Regions from separate parts of the Streptomyces sp. NPDC101165 genome, predicted to be linked through region 2. Evidence: riboswitches for the same ligand, from Rfam matches in the RefSeq annotation. Region 2 holds a riboswitch; each other region holds the start of a gene.
The links. Region 2 has a riboswitch for cyclic di-AMP ahead of ACIRVH_RS29755 (transglycosylase family protein). Riboswitches for the same ligand answer to the same signal wherever they lie in the genome.

Region 1: it holds a riboswitch for cyclic di-AMP, as region 2 does, so the genes downstream of both, ACIRVH_RS30830 (NlpC/P60 family protein) here and ACIRVH_RS29755 (transglycosylase family protein) in region 2, are expected to answer to the same signal.
Region 3: it holds a riboswitch for cyclic di-AMP, as region 2 does, so the genes downstream of both, ACIRVH_RS08265 (NlpC/P60 family protein) here and ACIRVH_RS29755 (transglycosylase family protein) in region 2, are expected to answer to the same signal.

What each region holds. Positions count from the first base shown of each region.
Region 1 is NZ_JBIWPG010000016.1:45,845-53,608, reverse strand. Features, by position in the region: gene ACIRVH_RS30845 (NlpC/P60 family protein) at 1-48, opposite strand, end outside; gene ACIRVH_RS30840 (hypothetical protein) at 466-819, shown strand; gene ACIRVH_RS30835 (tellurite resistance/C4-dicarboxylate transporter family protein) at 823-1,791, opposite strand; gene ACIRVH_RS30830 (NlpC/P60 family protein) at 1,896-3,092, opposite strand; cyclic di-AMP (ydaO/yuaA leader) riboswitch at 3,101-3,275, opposite strand; gene pcrA (DNA helicase PcrA) at 3,538-6,030, shown strand; gene ACIRVH_RS30820 (peptidoglycan DD-metalloendopeptidase family protein) at 6,080-7,573, opposite strand.
Region 2 is NZ_JBIWPG010000015.1:60,282-68,045, reverse strand. Features, by position in the region: gene ACIRVH_RS29770 (tetratricopeptide repeat protein) at 1-2,123, shown strand, start outside; gene ACIRVH_RS29765 (cytochrome P450) at 2,120-3,397, shown strand; gene ACIRVH_RS29760 (transglycosylase family protein) at 3,594-4,631, shown strand; cyclic di-AMP (ydaO/yuaA leader) riboswitch at 4,815-4,983, shown strand; gene ACIRVH_RS29755 (transglycosylase family protein) at 4,988-5,668, shown strand; gene eno (phosphopyruvate hydratase) at 6,043-7,329, shown strand; gene ACIRVH_RS29745 (septum formation initiator family protein) at 7,479-7,764, shown strand, end outside.
Region 3 is NZ_JBIWPG010000003.1:362,395-370,158, forward strand. Features, by position in the region: gene ACIRVH_RS08255 (FAD-dependent oxidoreductase) at 1-462, opposite strand, end outside; gene ACIRVH_RS08260 (NAD-dependent epimerase/dehydratase family protein) at 630-1,691, shown strand; gene ACIRVH_RS08265 (NlpC/P60 family protein) at 1,711-3,636, opposite strand; cyclic di-AMP (ydaO/yuaA leader) riboswitch at 3,647-3,818, opposite strand; gene ACIRVH_RS08270 (DUF1996 domain-containing protein) at 4,149-6,134, shown strand; gene ACIRVH_RS08275 (GNAT family N-acetyltransferase) at 6,282-6,914, shown strand; gene ACIRVH_RS08280 (lipoprotein) at 6,936-7,631, opposite strand; gene ACIRVH_RS08285 (class I SAM-dependent methyltransferase) at 7,724-7,764, opposite strand, start outside.

The DNA of each region.
Region 1 (7,764 bases), on a different contig from region 2:
CGTGTTCCCGCCGAGCGAGCGCTGTCGGGGCTTGCGGTGCGCTGCCACCTGGACCGTCACGTCCTTCCGTAGGACTCCTGCGACCGAACGAGCGGTGCGTCCGGCGACGGCCCGCACAGGGGGAGCGGGCCGCCGCCGGACCTTTCTCGGCGGTGGTGCCCGACTGCCGCCCCTGGCCCGGGCGGCGGTGGGGAGCCGGTCACCTGGGGGAGGACGCTAAACCCGGGTGTGACGGGTTGGTAACGCGGAGTGCGTAACTGACCTTGAGCGATCAAAATGTGACCGCATGTGACCAGATTTCTGGTCTGGAGTCGTCGCCTTCACGCAGCGTGGTGACCGATGCGCGGAATGCGGGACGCGCGGGAGTCATGTGCTGCTATGGGGCGCATATATGCAAGGTCCACTGATGCTCCCGGCGGGCCCGGTGACAGAGGGCTGCAGGGCCCCTGATTAGGCTCCGGACTCATGGACGTACTCATCCATCTCTTCGTCGGCCTGCACATCATCGGCATCGCCGCGCTGCTCGGCGGTTTCCTCACCCAGATGAAGGCGATGGGCCAGGGCACGGCCCGCTTCGTCCCCGGAATGCTGCACGGCGCGTTCACCATGCTGGTCACGGGTGTGGCCCTGGTCGGCCTCAACCAGGCCGAGGGCCACCACCTCAACACCATCAAGATCGGCGTGAAGCTGGCCCTGCTGATCGTGATCCTCGGGCTGGTGTACGTGAAGCGCGACGAGGAGAAGGTGGACAAGAGCCTCTTCGGGCTGGTCGGCCTGCTGACCACGGCGAACATCTTCATCGCCGTGCTGTGGACGTGACGCTCAGCGCCGTCCGCTGATCCCGGCGCGGGCCGCGAGGGCCGCGCCGGCCGCGACCGTGACCCACGCGGCCACCGCCACCCACACCAGCACCCGCCCCGGCCCCTTCAGCCACCCGATGCCCACGGCGGCCGCCACCGACAGCGTGGCCGCCCCGGTCATCCCCATGGGGAACACCGTCGCCCAGCGCCGCATGTCGTAGCGCAGGCGCGGCCGGGCCACCTCGGCGGCCAGCAGGACCACGTAGCAGGACAGGTCCAGGACGAGCAGCGTCACCGTCACGTTCCGCAGCACGCCCCGGTCGTCGTCGTTCCACAGGTACAGCCGCCGGCTGTCGGCGGAGAGCAGCTTCGCCCCGGCCAGCCCCGAGATGGCGAGCGCCCCGCCCGCGATCCAGTGGTCCCCGGCCCCCTCGAGGACCTGCCGCGGATCGAAGCGCAGCAGGGCGAGGCCGTAGAGCACCAGGCCCAGCCAGAACAGCACCAGCGCGGCGTGCGCGAGCCATGCCGTCGTCTCGGCCGCGGCCAGCGTGGCCGCCAGCACCGCAAGCCCCTGTGTGGCCACACAGCACAGGAACACCGCTCCGGTCATGTGCCGCTCCCAGTGCTGTACGACCAGGTACAGCAGCACCGGCCAGAGCACCATGGCCAGTGCCAGCGCCGCCTCGGCCAGGGTTTGCCGGCCCAGCGCCGAGAACTCGGTGCCGAGCACGGCCGTGGCGGCGACGGCGGTGAGCGCGCCCGGGCTGTGCGCCTCGGCCAGCCAGCGCTCCCGCTGGGCCACCAGCCGTACGAGGAAGTCGGCGGCCAGTGCCACCCAGGCGACGCAGGCCAGCCACAGGAAGACCCGGGACACCGTCTCGGCGCCCGTCAGATGCAGGCCCACCGAGACGATGCCGGTCGCCATGACGGCGGCACCCGCCGCCGGCGGACGCCCCGCCCACCACGTACGCAGAGCTGAGATGCCGGGCATGGGCCCGATGCTAGGCAGCCGCGCGGGCGGGGCTCGGAGGCCACGCGCGCGCGTGGCGCTCGAAACCTCGAAAAGGGGACGGTCGGGCTGGACGAAGGGGACGGTCAGGCGGGTCGGACCACGCTGTGGATGATCGATTCACCGCCGTAGTAGATCGACTCCTCGCGGACGTACGCGCCCGGCTTGGGCGCGTGGATCATCATGCCGTTGCCTATGTAGATGCCGACGTGGCTGATGTCGCCGTAGAAGAAGATCAGGTCGCCGGGCTGCGCATCGGCGAGGGAGACCGTGGTGCCCACGTCGACCTGCGCGTAGGTGGTCCGCGGCAGCGAGACGCCGGCGGCCCTCCAGGCGGCCTGGGTGAGGCCCGAGCAGTCGTACGAGCCGGGTCCGGTGGCGCCCCACACGTAGGGCTTCCCGATCTGGGCGCGGGCGAAGGCGATCGCCTTCTCGGCCTTGGTGGCGTACGTCCCGGAGGACGTCGACGAACCGCCGGAGCTGGACGAACCGCCGGAGCTGGACGAGCCGCTCGACGTGGACGAACCGCTCGCCTGCTCCTTGGCCGCTGCCGCCTGTTCCCTGGCCTTGGCCGCTGCCGCCTGCTGCTTGGCCAGCTCCGCGGCCTTGCGCGCCGCCTCCTCCTGCTTCTGCCGTTCGATCGCCGCCAGCCGGGCCTTCTCCTCGGCCGTCAGCTGGGACAGCAGCTTGCGCGCGGAGGCGAGCTTCTTCTGGACGGTGGCCTTGGCCGTCTGCAGTTCGTTCTGCGACTCGGACAGCGTCTGGAGGCTCTTGGCAGCCTCCTGCCGCTTCTTCATGGTCGCGGCCTGCTCGGTGACGTAGGCGTCGACGGCGCTCTTCTGCCGCGAGGTCAGCCGGTTCATCAGCTGGCTCTCGTCGAAGTAGTCCTGGGGACTGTCCGCGAGCAGGAAGGTGGCGGTGTCGGGCGTGGCGGACCCGGTCCGGTACTGGGCGGCGGCGAACGTGCCCAGCTCCTCGCGGGCCTTGTTCATCCGGGCGGTCCGCCGGGCCACCTCGTCGCGCAGGCTGTCGATGTGGGTGCGCTGCTTGCCGGTCTGCTCCTTGGCGGCGTCGTACTTCTCGGTCGCCGACCCCGCCTGGCGGTAGAGGTCGTCGACCTTCTTCTCGACCTCCTCCAGGCTCGGCTTTCCATCGGCTGCGGGAGCGGCGTCGGCCGTCTGGGACAGCACGGCCACGGAGGTGAGGGCGGCGGTGGCGAGGACTGGGGTGCGGAAACCTGCTCCGAGTGTGCCCGCTGGGCGCGGCTTGCGGTGCGACGCCAAGGGAGGCGACTCCTTCCATGTGCCGCCTACCGGGTTAGCTGTCGGGTTCGGGCGTGTGGTCGGAAGGTTTGCCCTACGGCTCTCGTCCCGGGACGGGACGTGTGCCGATTCACCCCAAGGTCTCGGTGGGTCCCCGGCTCCGGGCACCGTACGGGGGTGCGCCGGACTCGGCGGAGGCCGCGCGGATCGGCGACGTTCGCCGGAAGGGGGCGTGCGGCCCGCCCCGCAACCTAGCCAACTGGTGTGTCTCGTGTGAAGGTTGGTGCACGATATGTCCGATACATTTTCGTGACCTGAGTGTGGGATCGCTCCCGTGTCACGGGGTGATTCCGCTGTGTGAGGGGCTGTTCGGCCGTCCTGGGCGCGAAAGTCCGTTCTTCCCGAACCGGCCATGTTTCCGGGACGGCGGCCGGTTGTCGGTGCGGCGCCCTAGACTCGGAGAGCGATGAGCAGCCTCTTTGACGACAGCTTCCTGGCGGACCTCCAGGCCCCTCGCGGGCGCGAGGAGGAGCCCCCGCCGCCGCCCGAGGACGATCACGCTCCGGAGCCGCTTCCGGACGATCTGTTCGGCGGGAAGTTCGATGTGCCGCCGGACCGGGACACGTACTACCGCGACGGCGCCCCCCGCCCCGCGCTCGACGCGGCCGCACTTCTGGAGGGGCTGAACGAGAACCAGCGCGCGGCGGTCGTCCACGCCGGCTCCCCGCTGCTCATCGTCGCCGGCGCCGGCTCCGGCAAGACCCGTGTGCTCACCCACCGCATCGCCCACCTGCTCGCCGAGCGGAACGTGCACCCGGGCCAGATCCTCGCGATCACCTTCACCAACAAGGCCGCGGGCGAGATGAAGGAGCGCGTCGAGCAGCTCGTCGGCCCGCGCGCGAACGCGATGTGGGTGATGACCTTCCACAGCGCGTGCGTACGCATCCTCCGGCGCGAGTCGAAGAAGCTCGGCTTCACGTCGAGCTTCTCCATCTACGACGCCGCCGACAGCAAGCGCCTGATGGCCCTGGTCTGCCGCGATCTGGACCTCGACCCCAAGCGCTTCCCGCCCAAGTCCTTCAGCGCCAAGATCAGCAACCTCAAGAACGAGCTGATCGACGAGGAGGACTTCGCCGCCCAGGCCGCCGACGGCTTCGAGAAGACCCTCGCCCAGGCCTACGCGCTCTACCAGTCGCGGCTGCGCGAGGCCAACGCGCTCGACTTCGACGACCTGATCATGACGACGGTCAACCTGCTGCGCGCCTTCCCGGACGTCGCCGAGCACTACCGCCGCCGCTTCCGGCACGTCCTGGTCGACGAGTACCAGGACACCAACCACGCCCAGTACGCGCTGGTGCGCGAGCTGGTCGGCACCGGCGAGCATGCCCCCGAGGGCATCGACGCGCCGCCGAACGAGTACGACCTGCCGCCCGCCGAACTCTGCGTCGTGGGCGACGCGGACCAGTCGATCTACGCCTTCCGGGGCGCGACCATCCGCAACATCCTCCAGTTCGAGGAGGACTACCCGAACGCGACGACGATCCTGCTGGAGCAGAACTACCGCTCCACGCAGACCATCCTGTCCGCCGCCAACGCGGTCATCGAGCGCAACGAGTCCCGCCGCCCGAAGAACCTGTGGACCAACGCCGGCCAGGGCGCCCGGATCACCGGCTACGTCGCCGACACCGAGCACGACGAGGCCCAGTTCGTCGCCGACGAGATAGACCGCCTCACGGACGCGGGCGAGGCGAAGTCCGGGGACGTCGCGGTCTTCTACCGCACCAACGCCCAGTCCCGTGTCTTCGAAGAGGTCTTCATCCGTGTCGGCCTGCCCTACAAGGTCGTCGGCGGCGTCCGCTTCTACGAGCGCAAGGAGGTCCGGGACGTCCTGGCCTACCTGCGCGTCCTCGCCAACCCCGAGGACTCGGTGCCGCTGCGCCGCATTCTCAACGTCCCCAAGCGGGGCATCGGCGAGCGCGCCGAGGCGATGATCGACGCCCTCTCCCAGCGCGAGAAGATCAGCTTCCCGCAGGCCCTGAAGCGCGTGGACGAGGCGTACGGCATGGCCGCGCGGTCCACCAACGCGGTCAAGCGGTTCAACACGCTGATGGAGGACCTGCGCACGATCGTGGAGTCCGGCGCGGGACCGGCGACCGTCCTGGAGGCGGTGCTCGAACGCACCGGCTACCTGGCCGAGTTGCAGGCCTCGACCGACCCGCAGGACGAGACCCGCATCGAGAACCTCCAGGAACTCGCGGCCGTGGCCCTGGAGTTCGAGCAGGGCCGCGGCGAGGGCGAGTCGGTGGCGCTGTCCGACTTCCTGGAGCAGGTCGCGCTGGTCGCCGACTCCGACCAGATCCCCGACGAGGACGAGGAAGGCTCCGGCGTCATCACCCTGATGACCCTGCACACCGCCAAGGGCCTGGAGTTCCCGGTCGTCTTCCTGACCGGCATGGAGGACGGCGTCTTCCCGCACATGCGCGCCCTCGGCCAGACCAAGGAGCTGGAGGAGGAGCGGCGGCTGGCGTACGTCGGCATCACGCGCGCGCGGGAGCGGCTCTACCTCACCCGGTCCACGTTGCGCAGCGCCTGGGGCCAGCCGTCGTACAACCCGCCCTCCCGCTTCCTGGAGGAGATCCCGGCCGCCCATCTGGAGTGGAAGCGGACGGGAGCCACCGCCCCGGTGTCCTCCGGGCCGGCCTCCGGGATCGCGGCCTCGCTGTCCTCGTCCCGCTCCCGCTCGTCGGCGGCGGGTGCGTCCGGGTTCGCCACCCGGCGGGCCTCCGAGAAGCCGGTGGTGTCCCTGGCCGTCGGTGACCGGGTCACCCACGACCAGTTCGGGCTCGGCACGGTCGTCGCGGTGGCGGGCGTGGAGGACAAGGCCCAGGCGACGATCGACTTCGGGGACGGGAAACCGAAGCGGCTGCTGCTGCGGTACGCGCCGGTGGAGAAGCTGTAGGGAGACGAGTGAGCCCCGCCGGATCGGCGGGGCTCGGTTCGTCGGAGGCTCAGGTCGGGTCCAGGTCGTGGCTGCGCAGCCACGGCAGGGGGTCTATGGCCGCCCCGCCCGCCGGACGTACCTCGAAGTGCAGGTGCGGCCCGGTGGAGTTGCCCGAGTTGCCGGAGTAGGCGATCGGTTCGCCGGCCTTGACGGACGTGCCGGAGGAGACGCGGTAGCTGGAGAGGTGGCAGTACCAGGTCTCCGTGCCGTCCTTCGCCGTCACGATCATCATGTTGCCGTAGGCGCTGTTCCACTTCGTGGAGACGACGCCGTCCACGGCGGACATCACCGTGGTGCCGTACGAGACCGGGAAGTCGATGCCGGTGTGCACGGACATCCAGTTCACACCGGCCTGGCCGAAGTAGGCGCTGAGCCCGCGCTGAGTGACCGGCAGCGCGAACTTGGGACGCAGCCGCTCCTTGAGCGCGGCCTCCGCGGCCGCCTTCTTCTGCTGCAGTTCCTGCTGCGCCTTCAGGTCGATGCGCTCCTGCGTCCGGCTGGCCCGGTCGGCGAAGTCGTCGGCGCCGGCGGAGAGCTTCCGCAGCTGGGAGTCCAGCTTGCTGTTGGCGACGGACGGCTTCACTGCGTGCGCGTCCGAGGCGGTGGCGGTGGTGTCCTTGCCGCCGTCGGTCAGGCTGCCGACGGAGGCGGCGGCGATCCCGGCGACCCCCATCACGCAGACCGAGGGCACGGCGACGGTCAGCAGCGCGGAGCGCTTGGGAGGCGTACGGCGCCGGGAACGCGCCGCGCTGCGGGAGCCCGCGCGGGGCGCCGGGGCCGGGGTGTCCTCTTCCTGGTCGTCGAGCAGCGTCGGTACGGCGGGCAGCTCGCCCGTGTCGCCCAACGCGCCGCCCTCGGACGGCATTTCGGTGAACTCGCCGACATGCTCGAACGTGGCTGTGGCCTGCTGGTCGAACGGTTCGCCGACCTGCTCGAACGTGGCCGTGGCCTGGTGGTCGAACGGTTCGGCAAACTGCTCGTGCGGCGCGGCCGCGCCGTCGGAGTTCCACTGGGTGGCGTCGTACGCGCCCGTCTCGAACGACTGGGCGCCCCACTCCCACTGCTGGGTGGGGCCGGCGGCGGCGGACTGGTCGGGCTGGAGCCAGGCGTTCGCGTCCCACTGGCCGCTGATGTCGTTACCGGTGGGCTGCGCGGGGACCGACCAGGCGGTGTTGTCGTACACGCCCGAGTCGTAGGCCGCGTGGTGCTGGGCCGCGTACGGGTCGTAGTTCAGGGTCTGGCCGGTGCCGGTCTGCCACTGCGTGGTGTCGTACGCGCCGGTGTGCTGCTCGTTGCCCGGGAGGCCGCCGAAGAGCGGATCGGTGGCGAAGGATCCGGTGCCGGTGGTGCCGCTCGCGAAACCTGTGGCGTCGTAGCCGCCGTACGTGGTGAGGTCGTCGTACTGGGTTCCCTGTGCCCCGTACTGCGCGTAGTGCGCGGCGGAGGCGTCGGAAGCCGGGGCCGGGGTGGTCATGGTCCCCGACGGGTGACGGTCGTTCACCAACTTCTCTTTCGCCTCGACAACAGGGGCTGCCAGAGCAGTGCGGCGACTGTACCCGGCGGTACGAGGGCGCGACAATCTTCGGCCGGTTTCGCGTGGGCCGGAAACGGGCAATCAGCCGTGTTTTGGCGGACGGCGGGCACGAGTTTGGCCTTGTGTTCGAAGAGTGTTCGATGTCAGGTGACCGTACG
Region 2 (7,764 bases):
CCGGCCTCACGGAGCTGGAGCAGAAGGTCTGGTTCACGCGGGTGCGCATGACGCTCGACCATGCACCCTCCAGAGATGTCGCGGCCGATCAACTGCGCCGCCTGATAAAGGAGTTCGCCCTCACGCAGGCTGCGGGACGAGATCCGGACCCCGGCCCGCAGCCGGAGCAGCGCCCGCCCCTCCCCGCAGACCATGTCGACTTCCGGCTCGGCACCTTCCACGACCGAGTCGTGGGGGTGCAGCACAACCACTACGGCGCCGTTCCCGCACCGGCGGAGTGGCGGCCCGTCGCTCAGGTGGGGTGGCGGGAGTTCGGCGTACACCCGACCGGGCCCGTGCCGGGGCTGGCCGACGTACCGCCGTACGTGCCGCGCGACTGCGACGAGGACCTGCGCGCCAAGCTCGCCGGCACCAGCCTGGTGCTGATCCTGGGCGAGCCGTACGCGGGTAAGTCGTACACCGCCTGGCACGGTGTGCGCGCACTGGAGGACCATCGTCTGTACGCTCCGGACCCGGGCGAGGACCTGCGGCCGCTGCTGGCCGCACTGCGGAGCGAACCCGGCAAGTACGTCGTCTGGCTGGACGAGCTGACCGACCACCTCGGCCCGGGCCGGCTGGACCTTCGGCTGCTGGGGCGGCTCAACGAACAAGGTGCCGTCGTGCTCGGGACGATGCGTCCCGCCGAGTACTACAGGCGCCGCGCCGGGAGCGCCCCCGGCGACCGGGTCGTCGCCGCGGCTCGCACGGTGGAGCTGGCGCGCGAGTGGAGTGAGGACGAGCTGGCACGGCTGTCGGCGCACGACGACCCACGTGCGTACCCGGCGTACATGTGGAGCGGCAGAGAGGGGGCGGCCTCGTACTTCGCGGTCGGGCATCTGCTGTTCGACGAGTGGCGCCGGGTGGGCACACAACTGGAGCATCCGGGCGGGCAGTTACTGGTGCGGGCGGCGGTCGATCTCGCCCGGTGCGGGGTCACGGGCGCGGTACCGGCCGAGCTGCTCAGGAGCGTTCAGGAGCACTACGGGGCGCAGGAGCGGGAGTCCTTCGAGGACGCGCTCGCCTGGGCGACGGCGCCGATGTTCGGGGTCTCGGGACTGCTCGTGGCGGGCGAAGGGGACAGCACCTGGCGGGCGTACGGGGCGCTGGTCGCGGAGGCGCTGCGCTCGGGAGACCTGGAGCCGGTGCCGGACGCGGTGTGGTGGACGCTGCTGGACGCGGCGGAGAACGGGGCACCGCTGGACCGCGGCGTGATTCTCGGGGCGGCCCGCGCGGCGCTGCGCTCGCGTGTCGAGGCGGGGGACGCGGAGGTGCTGTTCAGCCTTGCGATCCGCACCGAGGGCGAGGAGGGTGCGTCCCTGCTGCACCGGGCGGCCGACGCGGGACACGCGGAGGCGGCGGGAGAGGTGGCGAGGCATCTCCTCCTGATCGACGGGGACGAGCAGGTCGCACTGCCGTATCTGGAGGTTGCCGCGGAGAGCGGGGACTCCTGGGCTGCGCTCCAGCTCGGCCGGATCCACCGCGACCACGCCGAGCGCTGGCTGCGTACGGCCGCGGAGGCGGGAGAGGGCGCGGCGGCACACGAGCTGGGCGACATGCTGGTGGGGCCCGGACGCGAGGACGAGGCGCTGCGCTGGTACCGCAAGGCCGCCGCAGCGGGCCACCGTGAGGTGGCGGGGAGCCTCGGCAACCTCCTGTACTACTGGCACGAGCGGGAGGCCGAGGACTGGCTCCGGTACGCCGCCGCATGGGGTGACGCCCGCGCCGTGAACTGCCTCGGCGTCTATCTGGACACCGAGAAGGACGCCGACGAAACCGAGAAGGAACCCCTCTACCGGCAGGCCGCCGAGGGCGGAGACCCGTCCGCGGCGGTCAACCTCGGCGAAGCGCTGGAGAACCTCGGCCGGGACGAGGAGGCTCTGTCGTGGTACCTCAAGGGTCATGAACGGGGAGCCGTGTACGCCGAGCTGCGCCTGGCCGAGCTGCTGAGGAAGCAGGGGAAGGACGCGGAGGCCGAGGAGTGGTTCCGCAGGGCGGCGTCCCTGGACCCGGAAGGCGTCCCCGCATCGCTTCCCGCACCACCCGGCCACACCCCCACCGGCGATCCGGATACCGTCGAGGAGTGACCAGCCAGCCCAGCCACCCCCACCCCCCGACCGCCCCCGACCTCTTCACCTGGGAGTTCGCCAGCGACCCCTACCCCGCCTACGCCTGGCTCCGCGAGCACGCCCCCGTGCACCGGACCCGGCTGCCCAGCGGGGTCGAGGCCTGGCTGGTCACGAGGTATGCCGATGCCAAGCAGGCCCTCGCCGACCAGCGGCTGAGCAAGAACCCGGCGCATCACGACGAGCCCGCGCACGCCAAGGGGAAGACCGGTATTCCGGGCGAGCGCAAGGCCGAGCTGATGACGCATCTGCTGAACATCGACCCGCCGGACCACACCCGCCTGCGCCGGCTGGTCAGCAAGGCGTTCACCCCTCGCAGGGTCGCCGAGTTCGCGCCCCGGGTGCAGGAGCTGACCGACCACCTCATCGACCAGTTCGCGAAGCGGGGCTCGGCCGACCTCATCCACGAGTTCGCGTTCCCGCTCCCCATCTACGCCATCTGCGACCTGCTCGGCGTCCCGCGCGAGGACCAGGACGACTTCCGGGACTGGGCCGGGATGATGATCCGGCACGGGGGAGGGCCGCGGGGCGGGGTCGCACGGTCCGTCAAGAAGATGCGCGGCTACCTCGCCGACCTCATCCACCGCAAGCGCGAGGCGCTGCCCGCCGAGCCGACCCCGGGCGAGGACCTGATCTCCGGCCTCATCCGCGCCTCCGACCACGGCGAGCACCTCACCGAGAACGAGGCCGCCGCGATGGCGTTCATCCTGCTGTTCGCCGGGTTCGAGACGACCGTGAACCTGATCGGCAACGGCACCTACGCCCTGCTCACCCACCCCGAGCAGCGCCACCGCCTGCAGCGGTCCCTGGCCGCCGGGGAGCGGGACCTCCTGGAGACCGGCGTCGAGGAACTCCTGCGCTACGACGGCCCGGTGGAGCTGGCCACCTGGCGGTTCGCCACCCGGCCGCTCACCATCGGCGGGCAGGACATCGCCGCCGGGGACCCGGTGCTCGTCGTCCTCGCCGCCGCCGACCGGGATCCGGAGCGGTTCGCCGACCCGGACGTCCTGGACCTGTCCCGCCGGGACAACCAGCACCTCGGCTACGGCCACGGCATCCACTACTGCCTCGGCGCCCCGCTCGCCCGGCTGGAGGGCCAGACCGCGCTCGCCACCCTCCTCACCCGCCTCCCCGATCTGCGGCTCGGGGCGGACCCGGCCGACCTGCGCTGGCGCGGCGGGCTCATCATGCGCGGCCTGCGCACCCTTCCCGTGGAGTTCACGCCCGCTCCCTGAGCACGGCTCGAACGGGCCGGACGCGGGCAGACGTTCGCGCAGCCGAACATGACAGACACTCTCCACTGTGATCTTCACGTGATCTGCGCGGCATTAACTTGTGACAAGTGATCGTCTGCCGATACGTTCACTCATCAGCGTGGCCCCCGAGTTCCATCGGCCACGCCGGCCCCGCTGTCCCACGAAAGGCTTCCGCATGCTCTCCGGGAACGGTCGTCACCGTCGCCCCCGTCAGGCTCCGGCCCTCCTCGTCGCGGCCGGCGTGACCGGCTCCGCCATCGCCATCCCGCTCCTCGGCGCGGCGAGCGCCAACGCGGCCGACGGCACCACGTGGGACAAGGTGGCCGAGTGCGAGAGCGGCGGCTCCTGGAGTGCCGACACCGGCAACGGTTACTACGGCGGCCTGCAGATATCCCCGGACGACTGGGACAAGTACGGCGGCACGAAGTACGCCTCCAGCGCCGACCAGGCCAGCCGCTCGCAGCAGATCGCCGTCGCCGAGAAGATCCTCGCCGACCAGGGCACCACCCCCTGGGCCACCTGCGCCCTGCTCGCCGGTATGAGCTCGAAGTCCGGCTCCGTGGACGTCGACACGGGCGTCTCGGGCTCCGACTCGGCACACTCCGGTGACTCCTCCAAGTCCTCGGACTCGTCCAACTCGGACGAAAATTCCGATTCCGACGAGAATTCCGACTCGTCCGACCTGCCGGATTCGTCCTCCTCGTCACCCTCGTCCGACTCCTCCGCGGACGCGAAGGGCAAGCCGTCCCCGAGCGCCGACGAGGGCGCCGACTCCAAGGGTTTCGGCAAGGGCACAGACGCTCCCAAGTCCGACAAATCCGCATCGCCCGACTCCGGGAACGCTCAGGGGGGCGGGTCCGTCACCACGGATCCCGCAACGGAGGACTCGGACAATTCGTGGCAGACCAGTGGTTCTTGGAGCCTGGTCGACACCGGCGCCCTCAGCAGTGGCGGACGTCACCGCGGTGCCAGTGCGGACGAAAGCGCGACAACCGGTCAGAACGACTCCCCGTCGGGTCGTCACTCCGGCCGCGACGCGGGTACCTACACCGTCCACGAGGGCGACACCCTCGTCTCCATCGCCGACTCCCTTGACCTCGACGGCGGATGGCACGCGCTCTACGCCGAGAACAAGAAGGCCATCGGTGCCGACCCGAACCACATCAGTGCCGGTCAGACCCTGAAAGTCGGTACCGAAAAGGGCGATAAGTAGCGGGAGTTGACGCCCCGCTTCGCTCATGAATGTCCGTTTTGGTGAAAGTGTGGGATGAGTCTCAGAAGCCCTGATCGTCTTTGAAATTCCGCCGATCGCCTGTCTACGGTCAAGGCCGCTCGTCACCACGAGCCCCGGCATCCGCAACGCCGAGTCCTGCCAGCGGCCGCCCGGGAACAGTCGTCGCGTCATGCGCCGTAGGCAGGAGCGGGGGACCCAAGGTAAGTGCCGGGACCGGCAGTTGATGTCGGTACCGGCTTGGGGTGAAGCCGCGTCCCGTAAGGGCCGCGGCCGGGCAACTCAACCGGCCCGAACCCGACAGCTCACCTCGCAGGCGTCGGTGAGGGGATCGATCCATGCTGTTCTCCGGCAAGGGCAAGCACCGCCGTCCGTTCAAGGCCACCCGTGTCATCGCGCTCGCCGGTGTCGCCGGCGCCGTCGTCGCCGCTCCGCTGATGGCGGCCGGCAGCGCCTCGGCCGCCACCGCCTCCGAGTGGGACGCGGTCGCCCAGTGCGAGTCCGGCGGCAACTGGTCGATCAACACCGGCAACGGCTACTACGGCGGCGTGCAGTTCTCCGCCTCCACCTGGGCCGCCTACGGCGGCACGGCCTACGCCGCCCGCGCCGACCTGGCCACCAAGCAGCAGCAGATCACCGTCGCCGAGAAGGTCCTCGCCGCCCAGGGCAAGGGTGCCTGGCCGGTCTGCGGCACGGGCCTGTCGAGCACCCCGTACAGCGGCACCGCGGCGGCCCCGTCGAGCAGCAGCTCGTCGAAGACCACCACCCGCGCCACCGAGCCGCAGGCCGCCTCCCGCTCCGCCGAGCGTCCGGCCGCGAGCCAGACCGTCACCACCCCGACCGGCAAGAAGGTCAAGAAGGGCGACGGCGAGTACAAGGTGGTCAAGGGTGACACCCTCAGCACGATCGCCGAGAAGCACAAGGTCAAGGGCGGCTGGAAGAAGCTGTTCGACCTGAACAAGGGCATCGTCGAGGACGCGAACCTCATCTACCCGGGCCAGCAGCTGCACCTGAAGTGACACCTGGCTCCCACCGGAACCACAGCGCTCTCACAAGGCCTGCCCCCACTCTGAAGGCCTCGTGAGAGTCTTCCCCCCGTCCCCACGGGCTCCCCGTCCCGGCGCGTGTTCCCCCGTACGCGCCGGGACGGGGTTGTTTGTGTCCCCACCTTGCTCCCCGCCCCGTTTCCCCTGTGTCGCCCCTCCTGTTTCCCCACTCTTCGGCCGGGCCTCATCCACAAGCCTCTTTGTTCCGAGCGTGAACAATAGGTACGGTCTCCCTGTCCCTCGCTGTCCACGGGACGGTCGGTCGGTGGCCGACGCCCCCGGGACGGTTAGGCTCTAGGCGCAAGGCTCACAAGCCCCGCACAACCAGCGTCACATCCACGAAGGAGATGCTCGTGCCGTCCATCGACGTCGTCGTAGCCCGGGAAATCCTGGACTCCCGAGGCAACCCCACGGTCGAGGTCGAGGTCGGCCTCGACGACGGCAGCACGGGTCGTGCCGCCGTCCCGTCCGGCGCCTCCACCGGTGCCTTCGAGGCCATCGAGCTGCGCGACGGTGACCCGAACCGCTACCAGGGCAAGGGTGTCGAGAAGGCCGTCCTCGCCGTCATCGAGCAGATCGGCCCGGAGCTGGTCGGCTACGACGCCACCGAGCAGCGCCTGATCGACCAGGCCATGTTCGACCTGGACGCCACCGACAACAAGGGCTCCCTCGGCGCCAACGCCATCCTCGGCGTCTCCCTCGCCGTCGCCCACGCCGCCTCCGAGGCCAGCGACCTCCCGCTCTTCCGCTACCTGGGCGGCCCGAACGCGCACCTGCTGCCGGTGCCGATGATGAACATCCTGAACGGCGGCTCGCACGCCGACTCCAACGTGGACATTCAGGAGTTCATGATCGCCCCGATCGGCGCGGAGTCCTTCTCCGAGGCCCTGCGCTGGGGCACCGAGGTCTACCACACCCTCAAGAAGGTCCTGAAGGGCAAGGGCCTGTCCACCGGTCTCGGCGACGAGGGCGGCTTCGCCCCGAACCTCGGCTCCAACCGCGAGGCCCTCGACCTCATCCTCGAGGCCGTCAAGCAGGCCGGCTACGTCCCCGGTGAGCAGATCGCGCTCGCGCTCGACGTCGCCGCGTCCGAGTTCTACAAGGACGGCAAGTACGAGTTCGAGGGCAAGTCCCGCTCGGCCGCCGAGATGACCGAGTACTACGAGGAGCTCGTGGCGGCCTACCCGCTCGTCTCCATCGAGGACCCGCTGTTCGAGGACGACTGGGCCGGCTGGAAGGTCATCACCGACAAGCTCGGCGACAAGGTCCAGCTGGTCGGCGACGACCTGTTCGTCACCAACCCGGAGCGCCTGGCCCGCGGCATCGAGGAGGGCACCGCCAACGCCCTGCTCGTGAAGGTGAACCAGATCGGTTCGCTGACCGAGACCCTGGACGCCGTCGAGCTGGCCCAGCGCAACGGCTTCAAGTGCATGATGTCCCACCGCTCCGGCGAGACCGAGGACGTCACCATCGCCGACCTGGCCGTCGCCACCAACTGCGGCCAGATCAAGACCGGCGCCCCGGCCCGCTCCGAGCGCGTCGCCAAGTACAACCAGCTGCTGCGCATCGAGGAGATCCTCGACGACGCCGCGGTCTACGCCGGCCGCTCGGCCTTCCCCCGTTTCAAGGGCTGAGCGTTCCCGCACGTCCGCTCCGCGGACCAGCGGGCACAGCAGGGGCTGACCCATCTCGGGCTAAGCCCTAGCCAGTCGTACGTACGTCCCCGTACTCGGTCCCGTACCGTGTGCGGGGACGTACGCGCGTGTGAAGGGGAGGCGGGGACATGGCCGTGAAGGACCGGGACCGGTTCTCCACCGCGACCAGGCTCAAGCTGCTCGGCGAGCAGACGGCGGCCCGCGTCTACCGCTCCCAGACCAAGCGGCAGGCCCGCCGCTCCCGCCTCACCGGCCGCGCCGCGCTGCTGGCTCTCGTGCTGTGCTCGCTGATCGTCGCGCTCGCCTATCCGATGCGGCAGTACGTCTCCCAGCGCGCCGAGATCGCCGACCAGCAGCGGCAGCAGGAGCAGGCCCGCAAGCGCGTGGAACAGCTGCGCGACCTCAAGGCGCGCT
Region 3 (7,764 bases), on a different contig from region 2:
GACGCCGAGCACGGCGACCTTCTCGGCCGCCAGCGGCCAGGTGCGCGGCACGTCCGGGTGGCCGTCGTACCAGGACACGAAGTCGGCGGCGCCGTACGAGCCGTCCAGCTCGATGCCCGGGATCGGCAGATCCCGGTCGGCCGTCGCGCCCGTGGAGAAGATCACCGCGTCGTAGAAGGAACGCAGGTCGTCCAGGCTGATGTCGTTCGGGTAGTCGACGTTGCCGAACAGGCGGATCTGGGGCTTGTCGAGCACCTGGTGCAGGGCGGTGATGATGCCCTTGATGCGCGGGTGGTCGGGCGCCACGCCGTAGCGGATCAGACCGAACGGGGCGGGCATCCGCTCGAAGAGGTCGATGGAGACGCCGGGTTCGGCGGCCACCTCGGACTTGAGCAGGGCGTCGGCGGCGTAGATCCCGGCGGGGCCGGCTCCGACGATGGCTACCCGCAGGGGGCGCGGCATGATCAGTTCCCTTCGAGCGTGATCAGATACTCGAGTGGGAAGCCTAGGCTAAGGCAGACCTAAGTTAGTACACGGGTCCGGTCTATGACCTCATAAGTGGATCTTATGACTTCCCCAGGGGTCCCTTATGGGGGCGCCGGCCCGGGGCCTCTTGCGGAGGAGAGCGCGTGGGCGGACGCGGGGGGACGACCGTCGTGGTGACCGGCGGCAGCGGCTTCGTCGGCAGCCGTCTCGTACGGCGACTGCTGGAGCGTGGCTACCAGGTCCGCACCACTGTACGCAGCACCGCGAACGCGGCGAAGGTGCGGCCGCTGTGGGATATGCAGGAGGCGTTTCCGAACCAACTGACGGTGTTCGAGGCGGACTTGCTGAAGGAGGGTTCGTTCGACCAGGCGTTCCGTGGCTGCCCGGTGGTCTTCCATGTGGCCTCGCCGTTCCTCATGCCGGAGCGGATCAGCGACGCCCGGCGGGACGTGGTGGACCCGGCGCTGCTCGGCACCCGCAACGTGCTGGCGAGCATCGAGCGGACCCCGCAGGTCCGGACCCTTGTGTTCACCTCCACCGTGGGCGCGGTGTTCGGTGACTACGCGGACGTCCTGCACATGGACGGCCAGGTGCTGTCCGAGAGGTACTTCAACACCACCAGCACGGCGGAGAACAACCCCTACCACTACGCCAAGACCGTCGCCGAACGCGCGGCCTGGGACGCCGAGGCCGCACAGGGCCGCTGGCGCATGGTGTCCGTCAACCCCGGCCTGATACTGGGCCCGTCCCTCACCCCCGCCTCCGAGTCCGGCAGCCTCTTCCTCCTCGACGAGCTGTTCAAGGGCTACTTCTGCTACGGCGCCCCCGACTTCAGCTTCACCACGGTCGACGTACGGGACGTGGCCGACGCGCACATCGCGGCCGCCGAGAACCCCGGGGCCAAGGGCCGCTACATCGTGGCGGCCGAGACGATGACGTCGTTCCACGAGATGGCACGCATCATCCGCACCCGCCACCCCTACGACCCGCGCCTGCCGCGCACCGCGCTCCCGCACTGGCCGGTGCGCATCCTGGGCCCTTCCTTCGGCCTCACCCAGGACTACATACGCAAGCACCTCGGCATCCGCTTCCGCGTCGACAACCGCCGGGGCATCGACGAACTGGGGCTCACCTACCGGCCGGTGGCGGAGACCCTGCTCGACCACTACGAGAGCTGGCGCGCGCGACGCCGCCGACCGGGCTGAGTCGAGCCCGCCCGCCGCGTCACGCCGGCCGGATCACCCGGTGGATCGCCGCCTCCCCGGCCCCGTAGATCGACTCCTCGCAGATGTACGACCCCGGGCCCGGCGCGTGGATCATCATGCCGTTGCCGGTGTGCAGGCCCACATGCCGGTCGTCGTCGAAGAAGAGGACGAGGTCACCAGGTTCGAGAGCGGCCAGCGTGACCGGCGCGCCCCCGAGCGCCTGCTGGTGTGCGGCCCGCGGCAGCGTGACCCCGGCCGCCTTCCACGCCGCCTGGGTGAGGCTGGAGCAGTCGTACGAGTCCGGCCCCGTCGCACCCCACACACACGGCTTCCCGATCTGCGCCCGAGCGAAGGCGATCGCCTTCTCGGCGCGCAGGGCGCGGGGTGACTGCGGGGTGGGGGTGACTGGTGCGTACGAGCCGGTGTCGGTCGTGGTGGGGGTGGCGGTGATGGGCGAGGTGAAGGAGCCGGTGTCGGTGGGGAGGGGGGCGACTGCGGCTGGGGGCGGGCTGTAGGTGGCGGCGGGTGCGGTGAAGGAGCCGGTGTCGGTCGGGTGGGGCGCCGCGAAGGCCCCGGTGTCGACGGTGAGCGGCGCGGCGAAGGATCCGGTGTCGGCGATGGCGGGTGCGGCGAAGGATCCGGTGCCGGTCGGAAGGGGTGCGGTGAAAGCCCCGGTGCCGGCCGGGAGGGGGGCAGCGAAGGATCCGGTGTCGGTCGGGAGGGGCGCGGCGAAGGATCCGGTGTCGGCGATGGCGGGTGCGGCGAAGGATCCGGTGTCGGTCGGAAGGGGTGCGGTGAAAGCCCCGGTGCCGGCCGGGAGGGGCCCGGCGTAAGCCCCGGTGTCGACCGGAAGCGGTGCAGCGAAGGACCCCGTGTCGGTCGGAAGAGGTACGGCGAAAGCCCCGGTGTCGGCCGGAAGAGGCGCTGCGAAGGACCCTGTGTCGGCCGGGAGGCCCGCAGGCAGCGGTGTGGCGAAGGAGCCCGTGTCGGTGAGCGGGGCCGTCGCGGCCGGACGGCTGAAGGGCTCGGTACCGGCCGGAAGTGCGGCCGCTCCGAGTGCGCCGGCCGTCTCCTGCGCCGGGAACACGCCGGGTGCCGCCCACTGCGGTGGGCGCCACTGGTCCTCGGCCGGCTGCGGCGCCTGACCCGACGCGGTGCCCAGGGCGTCCGGCGCGGCGGCCGCGGCCCGCAGGGCGAGGCCGCGGGACAACACGTCCCGGGCCGCGGCGAGTTTGCGCCGGTTCTTCGCTTTGGACACCGCCGGGGCGGGCCGCCGGGACCCGGTGGCGGGGGCGGGCAGTGCCCGGGGCTCCTGCTGCGGGGTTGCCGGGGCGGCGGGAAGAGGCCATGCGGCTGTCTGCGCCGAGGTGCGGCCCGCCGGTTCCAGCATGGCCCGGCTCGGCAGCTCGGCAGCGGCCCGGCCGGGGAGTTCCAGGGCGGTGCGGTCGGCCGCTACTTCCATGACCCGGCTGGTCAGTTCGGGAAGGGCGCGGCTCGTCAGTTCGGGGACGGGCCGAGCGGTCGGTTCGGCGGCGGCCCCACTCGGCAGCTCCGGCAGCGCACGGGCGCCCGTCCGCCCCGAAGGGCCGACGGGCAACTCCGGCAGACCCCGCCCCGGTGTCTCCCGGTCACCACCGGTGCGATCGCCGCCGGCTCGGTCCGAGGAGCGGGCCGGGGTGGCCCGCCGGTCGGGTATCCGGTCCGTCGGCAGGACCGCGGGTACGGACGGGCCGAGCTTGGCCCGCGCCCCTTCGAACCACTCCTTGGCCACCTCGTCGAGGGCCGGATCCGAGCGCCGGTCCGGCCGCTTGGCCAGCGGAACACCACGAGTCCGTGTCGCCCCCGCCATGGCCCGTGTCGCGTTGAAGTTCCCCGTATCGGCCTCGGCCCGGTCGTAGAGGGAGTTGATCCGCTGCCGGACCTCGTCGCGGCTGTCCGTCGCCATGAAGGGACGCACTCCTTCCGTGCTCCGCCTACCGAGTCAGCTGTCGGGTTCGGGCGGTCGGTTCCGGAAGGCGTGCCCTACGGCCGTCGCCTGCAGAGGCGTTGGCCGATTCACCCCGAAGTCGGTCGGGTCCCCGGCTCCGGCTGCACTCCACGGTGCACCGGATTCGGCGGAGGCCACGCGGCCCGGCGCGGTTCGCCGGGGGAGCCGTGCGGCCTGGTCGTCAACCTAGCCAATTTGTGTGGCCCGTGTGAAGGTTGAAGTGCGTAATGTCCGATACGGATATGTGATGTTCGTCTTGCCATTCGAGATGACTCACCCTCTGGGTGGCGCGGTGCCTATGAGATTCTGATGAATTCTCGGGACGCCTGAACACTCGGGCGCTCGGATCCGTATGGGGCGGGGGATTTCCATGCGAGCCGCTCGACAGACTCAGAGGTACTTCCGTGGGACGCAACACGCGCAGACGCCCGACCCGTGCACGACGCGCGACCTTCGCAGCGGTCGCCCTGATGCTGGGCGGAGGCGGGCTCGTCGCGGCGAATGTCTACGCCTCGGCCACCGAGGGCACATGGGGCGGGGGCAGCGGCACCGACGCGACCGGTCAGGTCCGCTCCGCGGGCATGGCCACGATCGACTGCCCGGACGTCGGCAGCAAGCTGACGACGGTGCCGGACGGCGCACGTGAGGCCGTCGACCGCGAACTCGCCCAGCTGGACCAGCAGATCGCGGCCGCCTACCAGCAACTCCAGGCGTCGGCCGACTCCGTCCGCCAGGACCCCACGGCCGCGGACGAGCCCATCATGAACCCGCTGAAGGAGAAGCGGTCGGCCACGATCGAGCGGATCGCCGTCGCCATCGACCAGGTGGGTGACCGGCCCGAAGGACTGGAATCCCTGGCCGCCTGCACCCTGCGCCCCGCCCAGGACGGCGCGGGCGGCGACACCGGCAACGCCGGCCAGGGCAGCGCCGCCCCGAGCGACGGAGCCCAACAGGGCACCGGCCAGGGCCAGAACGGTGCCGGCCAGGGCGGCAACGGCCCTGTCGCCTCCGACTACGCGGACATCACCTCCGTACAGCCGAACGTGCCGAACCCGCCCCAGCAGGACGACGCCTCGCGCGGCACGTTCACCTCCGAGTGCGGTGTCAACGCAAACGGCCTGTTCAACTCCGACAACGTGATCGTCGCGCCCGGCGTCTCCAACGGCGCCCACCACTTCCACGACTACATCGGCAACCAGTCCAACAACGCCTTCGCCAGCGACGAGGACCTGGCCAAAGCCGAGACCAGCTGCGTGGACCAGGGCGACAAGTCCACGTACTACTGGCCGGTGCTGCGGCTGCAGAACGGCAAGCAGGAACAGGACGCCGGCTCCCCGGGCGGCGGCACCGAGGGCAACGCGGGCCAGATCGTCACGGCCAAGCAGGTGACGCTGACCTTCGTGGGCAGCCCGCGCGGCAAGGTCACCGAGATGCCGCGCCTGCTGCGCATCATCACCGGTGACGCCAAGGCCTTCGTCAACGGCCCCACCAACGCCAACGCCTCGTGGAGCTGCACCGGTTTCGAGGACCGGCAGCTGAAGGACAAGTACCCGCTGTGCCCGTCCGGCAGCGACGTGGTGCGCACCTTCCGCTTCCAGAGCTGCTGGGACGGCCGCAACATCGACAGCGCCAACCACCGCACCCACGTGGCCTTCGCCGGCCCCGACGGCTCCTGCCCCGAGGGCTTCCGGGCGATCCCGCAGCTGGTCCAGCGCATCGTCTACGACGTCGCCGCCCCGAGCCTGAACGACGGCGGGCGGACGGTGCCGTTGTTCGCGGTGGACTCCTTCCCCGAGCAGCTGCACAAGCCGGTCACCGACCACGGCGACTTCATCAACGTCTTCGACGAGGGCCTGATGCGCGAGATGGTCGACTGCATCAACTCCGGCCGGACCTGCGGAGCCCGTGGCGGTGACGACTCCGGTGCCACCACGGCCCCGAGCCCGAGCGACGACACCGGTGCGACGGACGCCCCGGGCACGGGCACCGGCGGCGCCACGGCCGAGCCTGCCACGAGCGCCCCGGCCGAGCCCGCCCCGGCCTCCTCCGACCCGACGCAGGAGCCCAGGACCTATACGACGACCTCGCCGGCGAACACCACCAAGCACGACAAGCCCGGCACGCACGACAGCCGGTCCTCCCAGCAGGACGGCCGGACCAAGCAGGACAGCGAGGGCAAGCAGACCGCTCCCGCGAAGGCCGACAAGGCTGCCTCGACCGCGCCGTCCGACTCGGGCGCCGGCGAGGTCGGCCAGGCCACCCAGACCCCTGCCGCCGGTCAGGCCGCCCAGTCCCCGGCCGCACAGGCGCAGCCGCCCGCCGACCGGACCGAACCCCAGGCGGTCCAGGGCGGCCTCGCCGAGACCGGCGCACACCTGTGGCCCGCGGCCATCGGCATGCTGCTCGCCCTGTCCGGCCTCGTCATGCTGCTTCGGGCCAAGCGTCTGCGGTACTGACGGCACGTCACGGAACGACGGAACGGCGGCCCCACCCTCCAGCGGTGCGGCCGCCGTTCCGTCGTCCGGAGCGTGTCGGCCACTGCACGTCGTCCGGAGCGCGTCGGCCGCTTGTGGGAGCGCTCCCATAGGCATGAAGATGTCCACATGCCACCCACGGACCCCCGCCCCGCGATCCGCCCCTACCGCCCCACCGACCGCGACGCGGTCGCCGACATCTGCGTCCGTACCGCACACAACGGCGGCGACTCCCGCGCCCGTTGTCCGGACCTGTGCCTGATGCCGTCGATCTTCGCCGAGCCCTACTGCCACCTCGACCCGGACCTAGCCTTCGTCCTGGACGACGGCGAGGGACGGGCGGTGGGGTACGTCGTCGGTACGGCGGACACCGAGCGGTTCGTCAAGGACTTCCGGCGGACCTGGATCCCCCGGCTCGCCGACCGCTACCCGGAGCCCACCGCGCAGCCCCGCACGCCCACCGAGGAGATGATCGGCCTTCTGCACCGCCCGGAGCGCATGCTCGTACCCGAACTCGCCGCCTACCCCGCGCACCTGCACATCGACCTGCTGCCGCCCTGGCAGGGGCGCGGACACGGCCGCCGGTTGATGCACACACTGCTGAACGCCCTGCACACACAGGGCGTTCCGGCCGTCCACCTCGGCATGGTCACCGTCAACACGGCCGCCCGAGCGTTCTACGACCGGCTCGGCTTCCACGAGATCCCGGTCCCGGACCCCGGTCCGCTCACGTATCTGGGCCGGGCCACGACCCCGGACTGAGAACCCGCCCGGCGGTGCCCGTCAGAGGACGCGCAGGGTCTGCTTGGCGAGTTCGTACGCCGGCAGCATCGCGTTGTGCTCCTCGGTGTCCATCCCGCCGAGGTGCAGCACGACCGGGCCGTCGGGCGTGGAGACCGCCAGGGCGCTCTCCTTCTTCGTCTCCTCCAGCAGCTTGCTCGTGTAGAGGTACTCCACCTCGACACCGGACAGGCCGGTGGCAGTCCTGAAGGAGCGGTACTTCTCCTTGCCGGTGTTGTCCTCGGCGGCGACGAACTGCCGCAGGACGGTGCGCGCGTCGGCGTCGCCGGGCTTGCCGGTCCACACCCGCAGGAAACCGATCTTGCCGGCGGGCTTGGCGTCGATCTCACAGGCGGTGGTGACCGGACCCTGGCGGAGGAAGGCGTCGGCGACTGCTCCGCCCAGGTCGCCGTCCGAGCCCTTCGAGGCCTTCGACAGCTCCTTCTCGGCGTCGATCCCCTTGGGCTTCCAGCTCTTGGCGATGTCGAAGCTGACGGGCAGTTCGCAGGCCGACCCGGCGGCGCCGACGGTGCCGCCGCGCGCCGCGACCGCGCTCTTCGCCCCCGCGCTCCCGGCGGCCGACGGGCTTCCCGACGCCTTCGCCTCCCCGTCCGGCGACTGCGAGCAACCTCCCAGTACCGCCGCCAGCACCACCGCCTGGACCACCCGGCCTCGCACGGACCCCACCCTGACCTGCACCGTCGTCTCCCCTCCTGTTGAGCGCGGCCACTGTAACCGAGGGCACCGACACAGCCGTACGCAAATAGAAGGGGGGCAGTGAAAAGGCGTGCTCAGTCCCCGTCCCGCCGGCAGTGCAGGAACAGATGCGGCT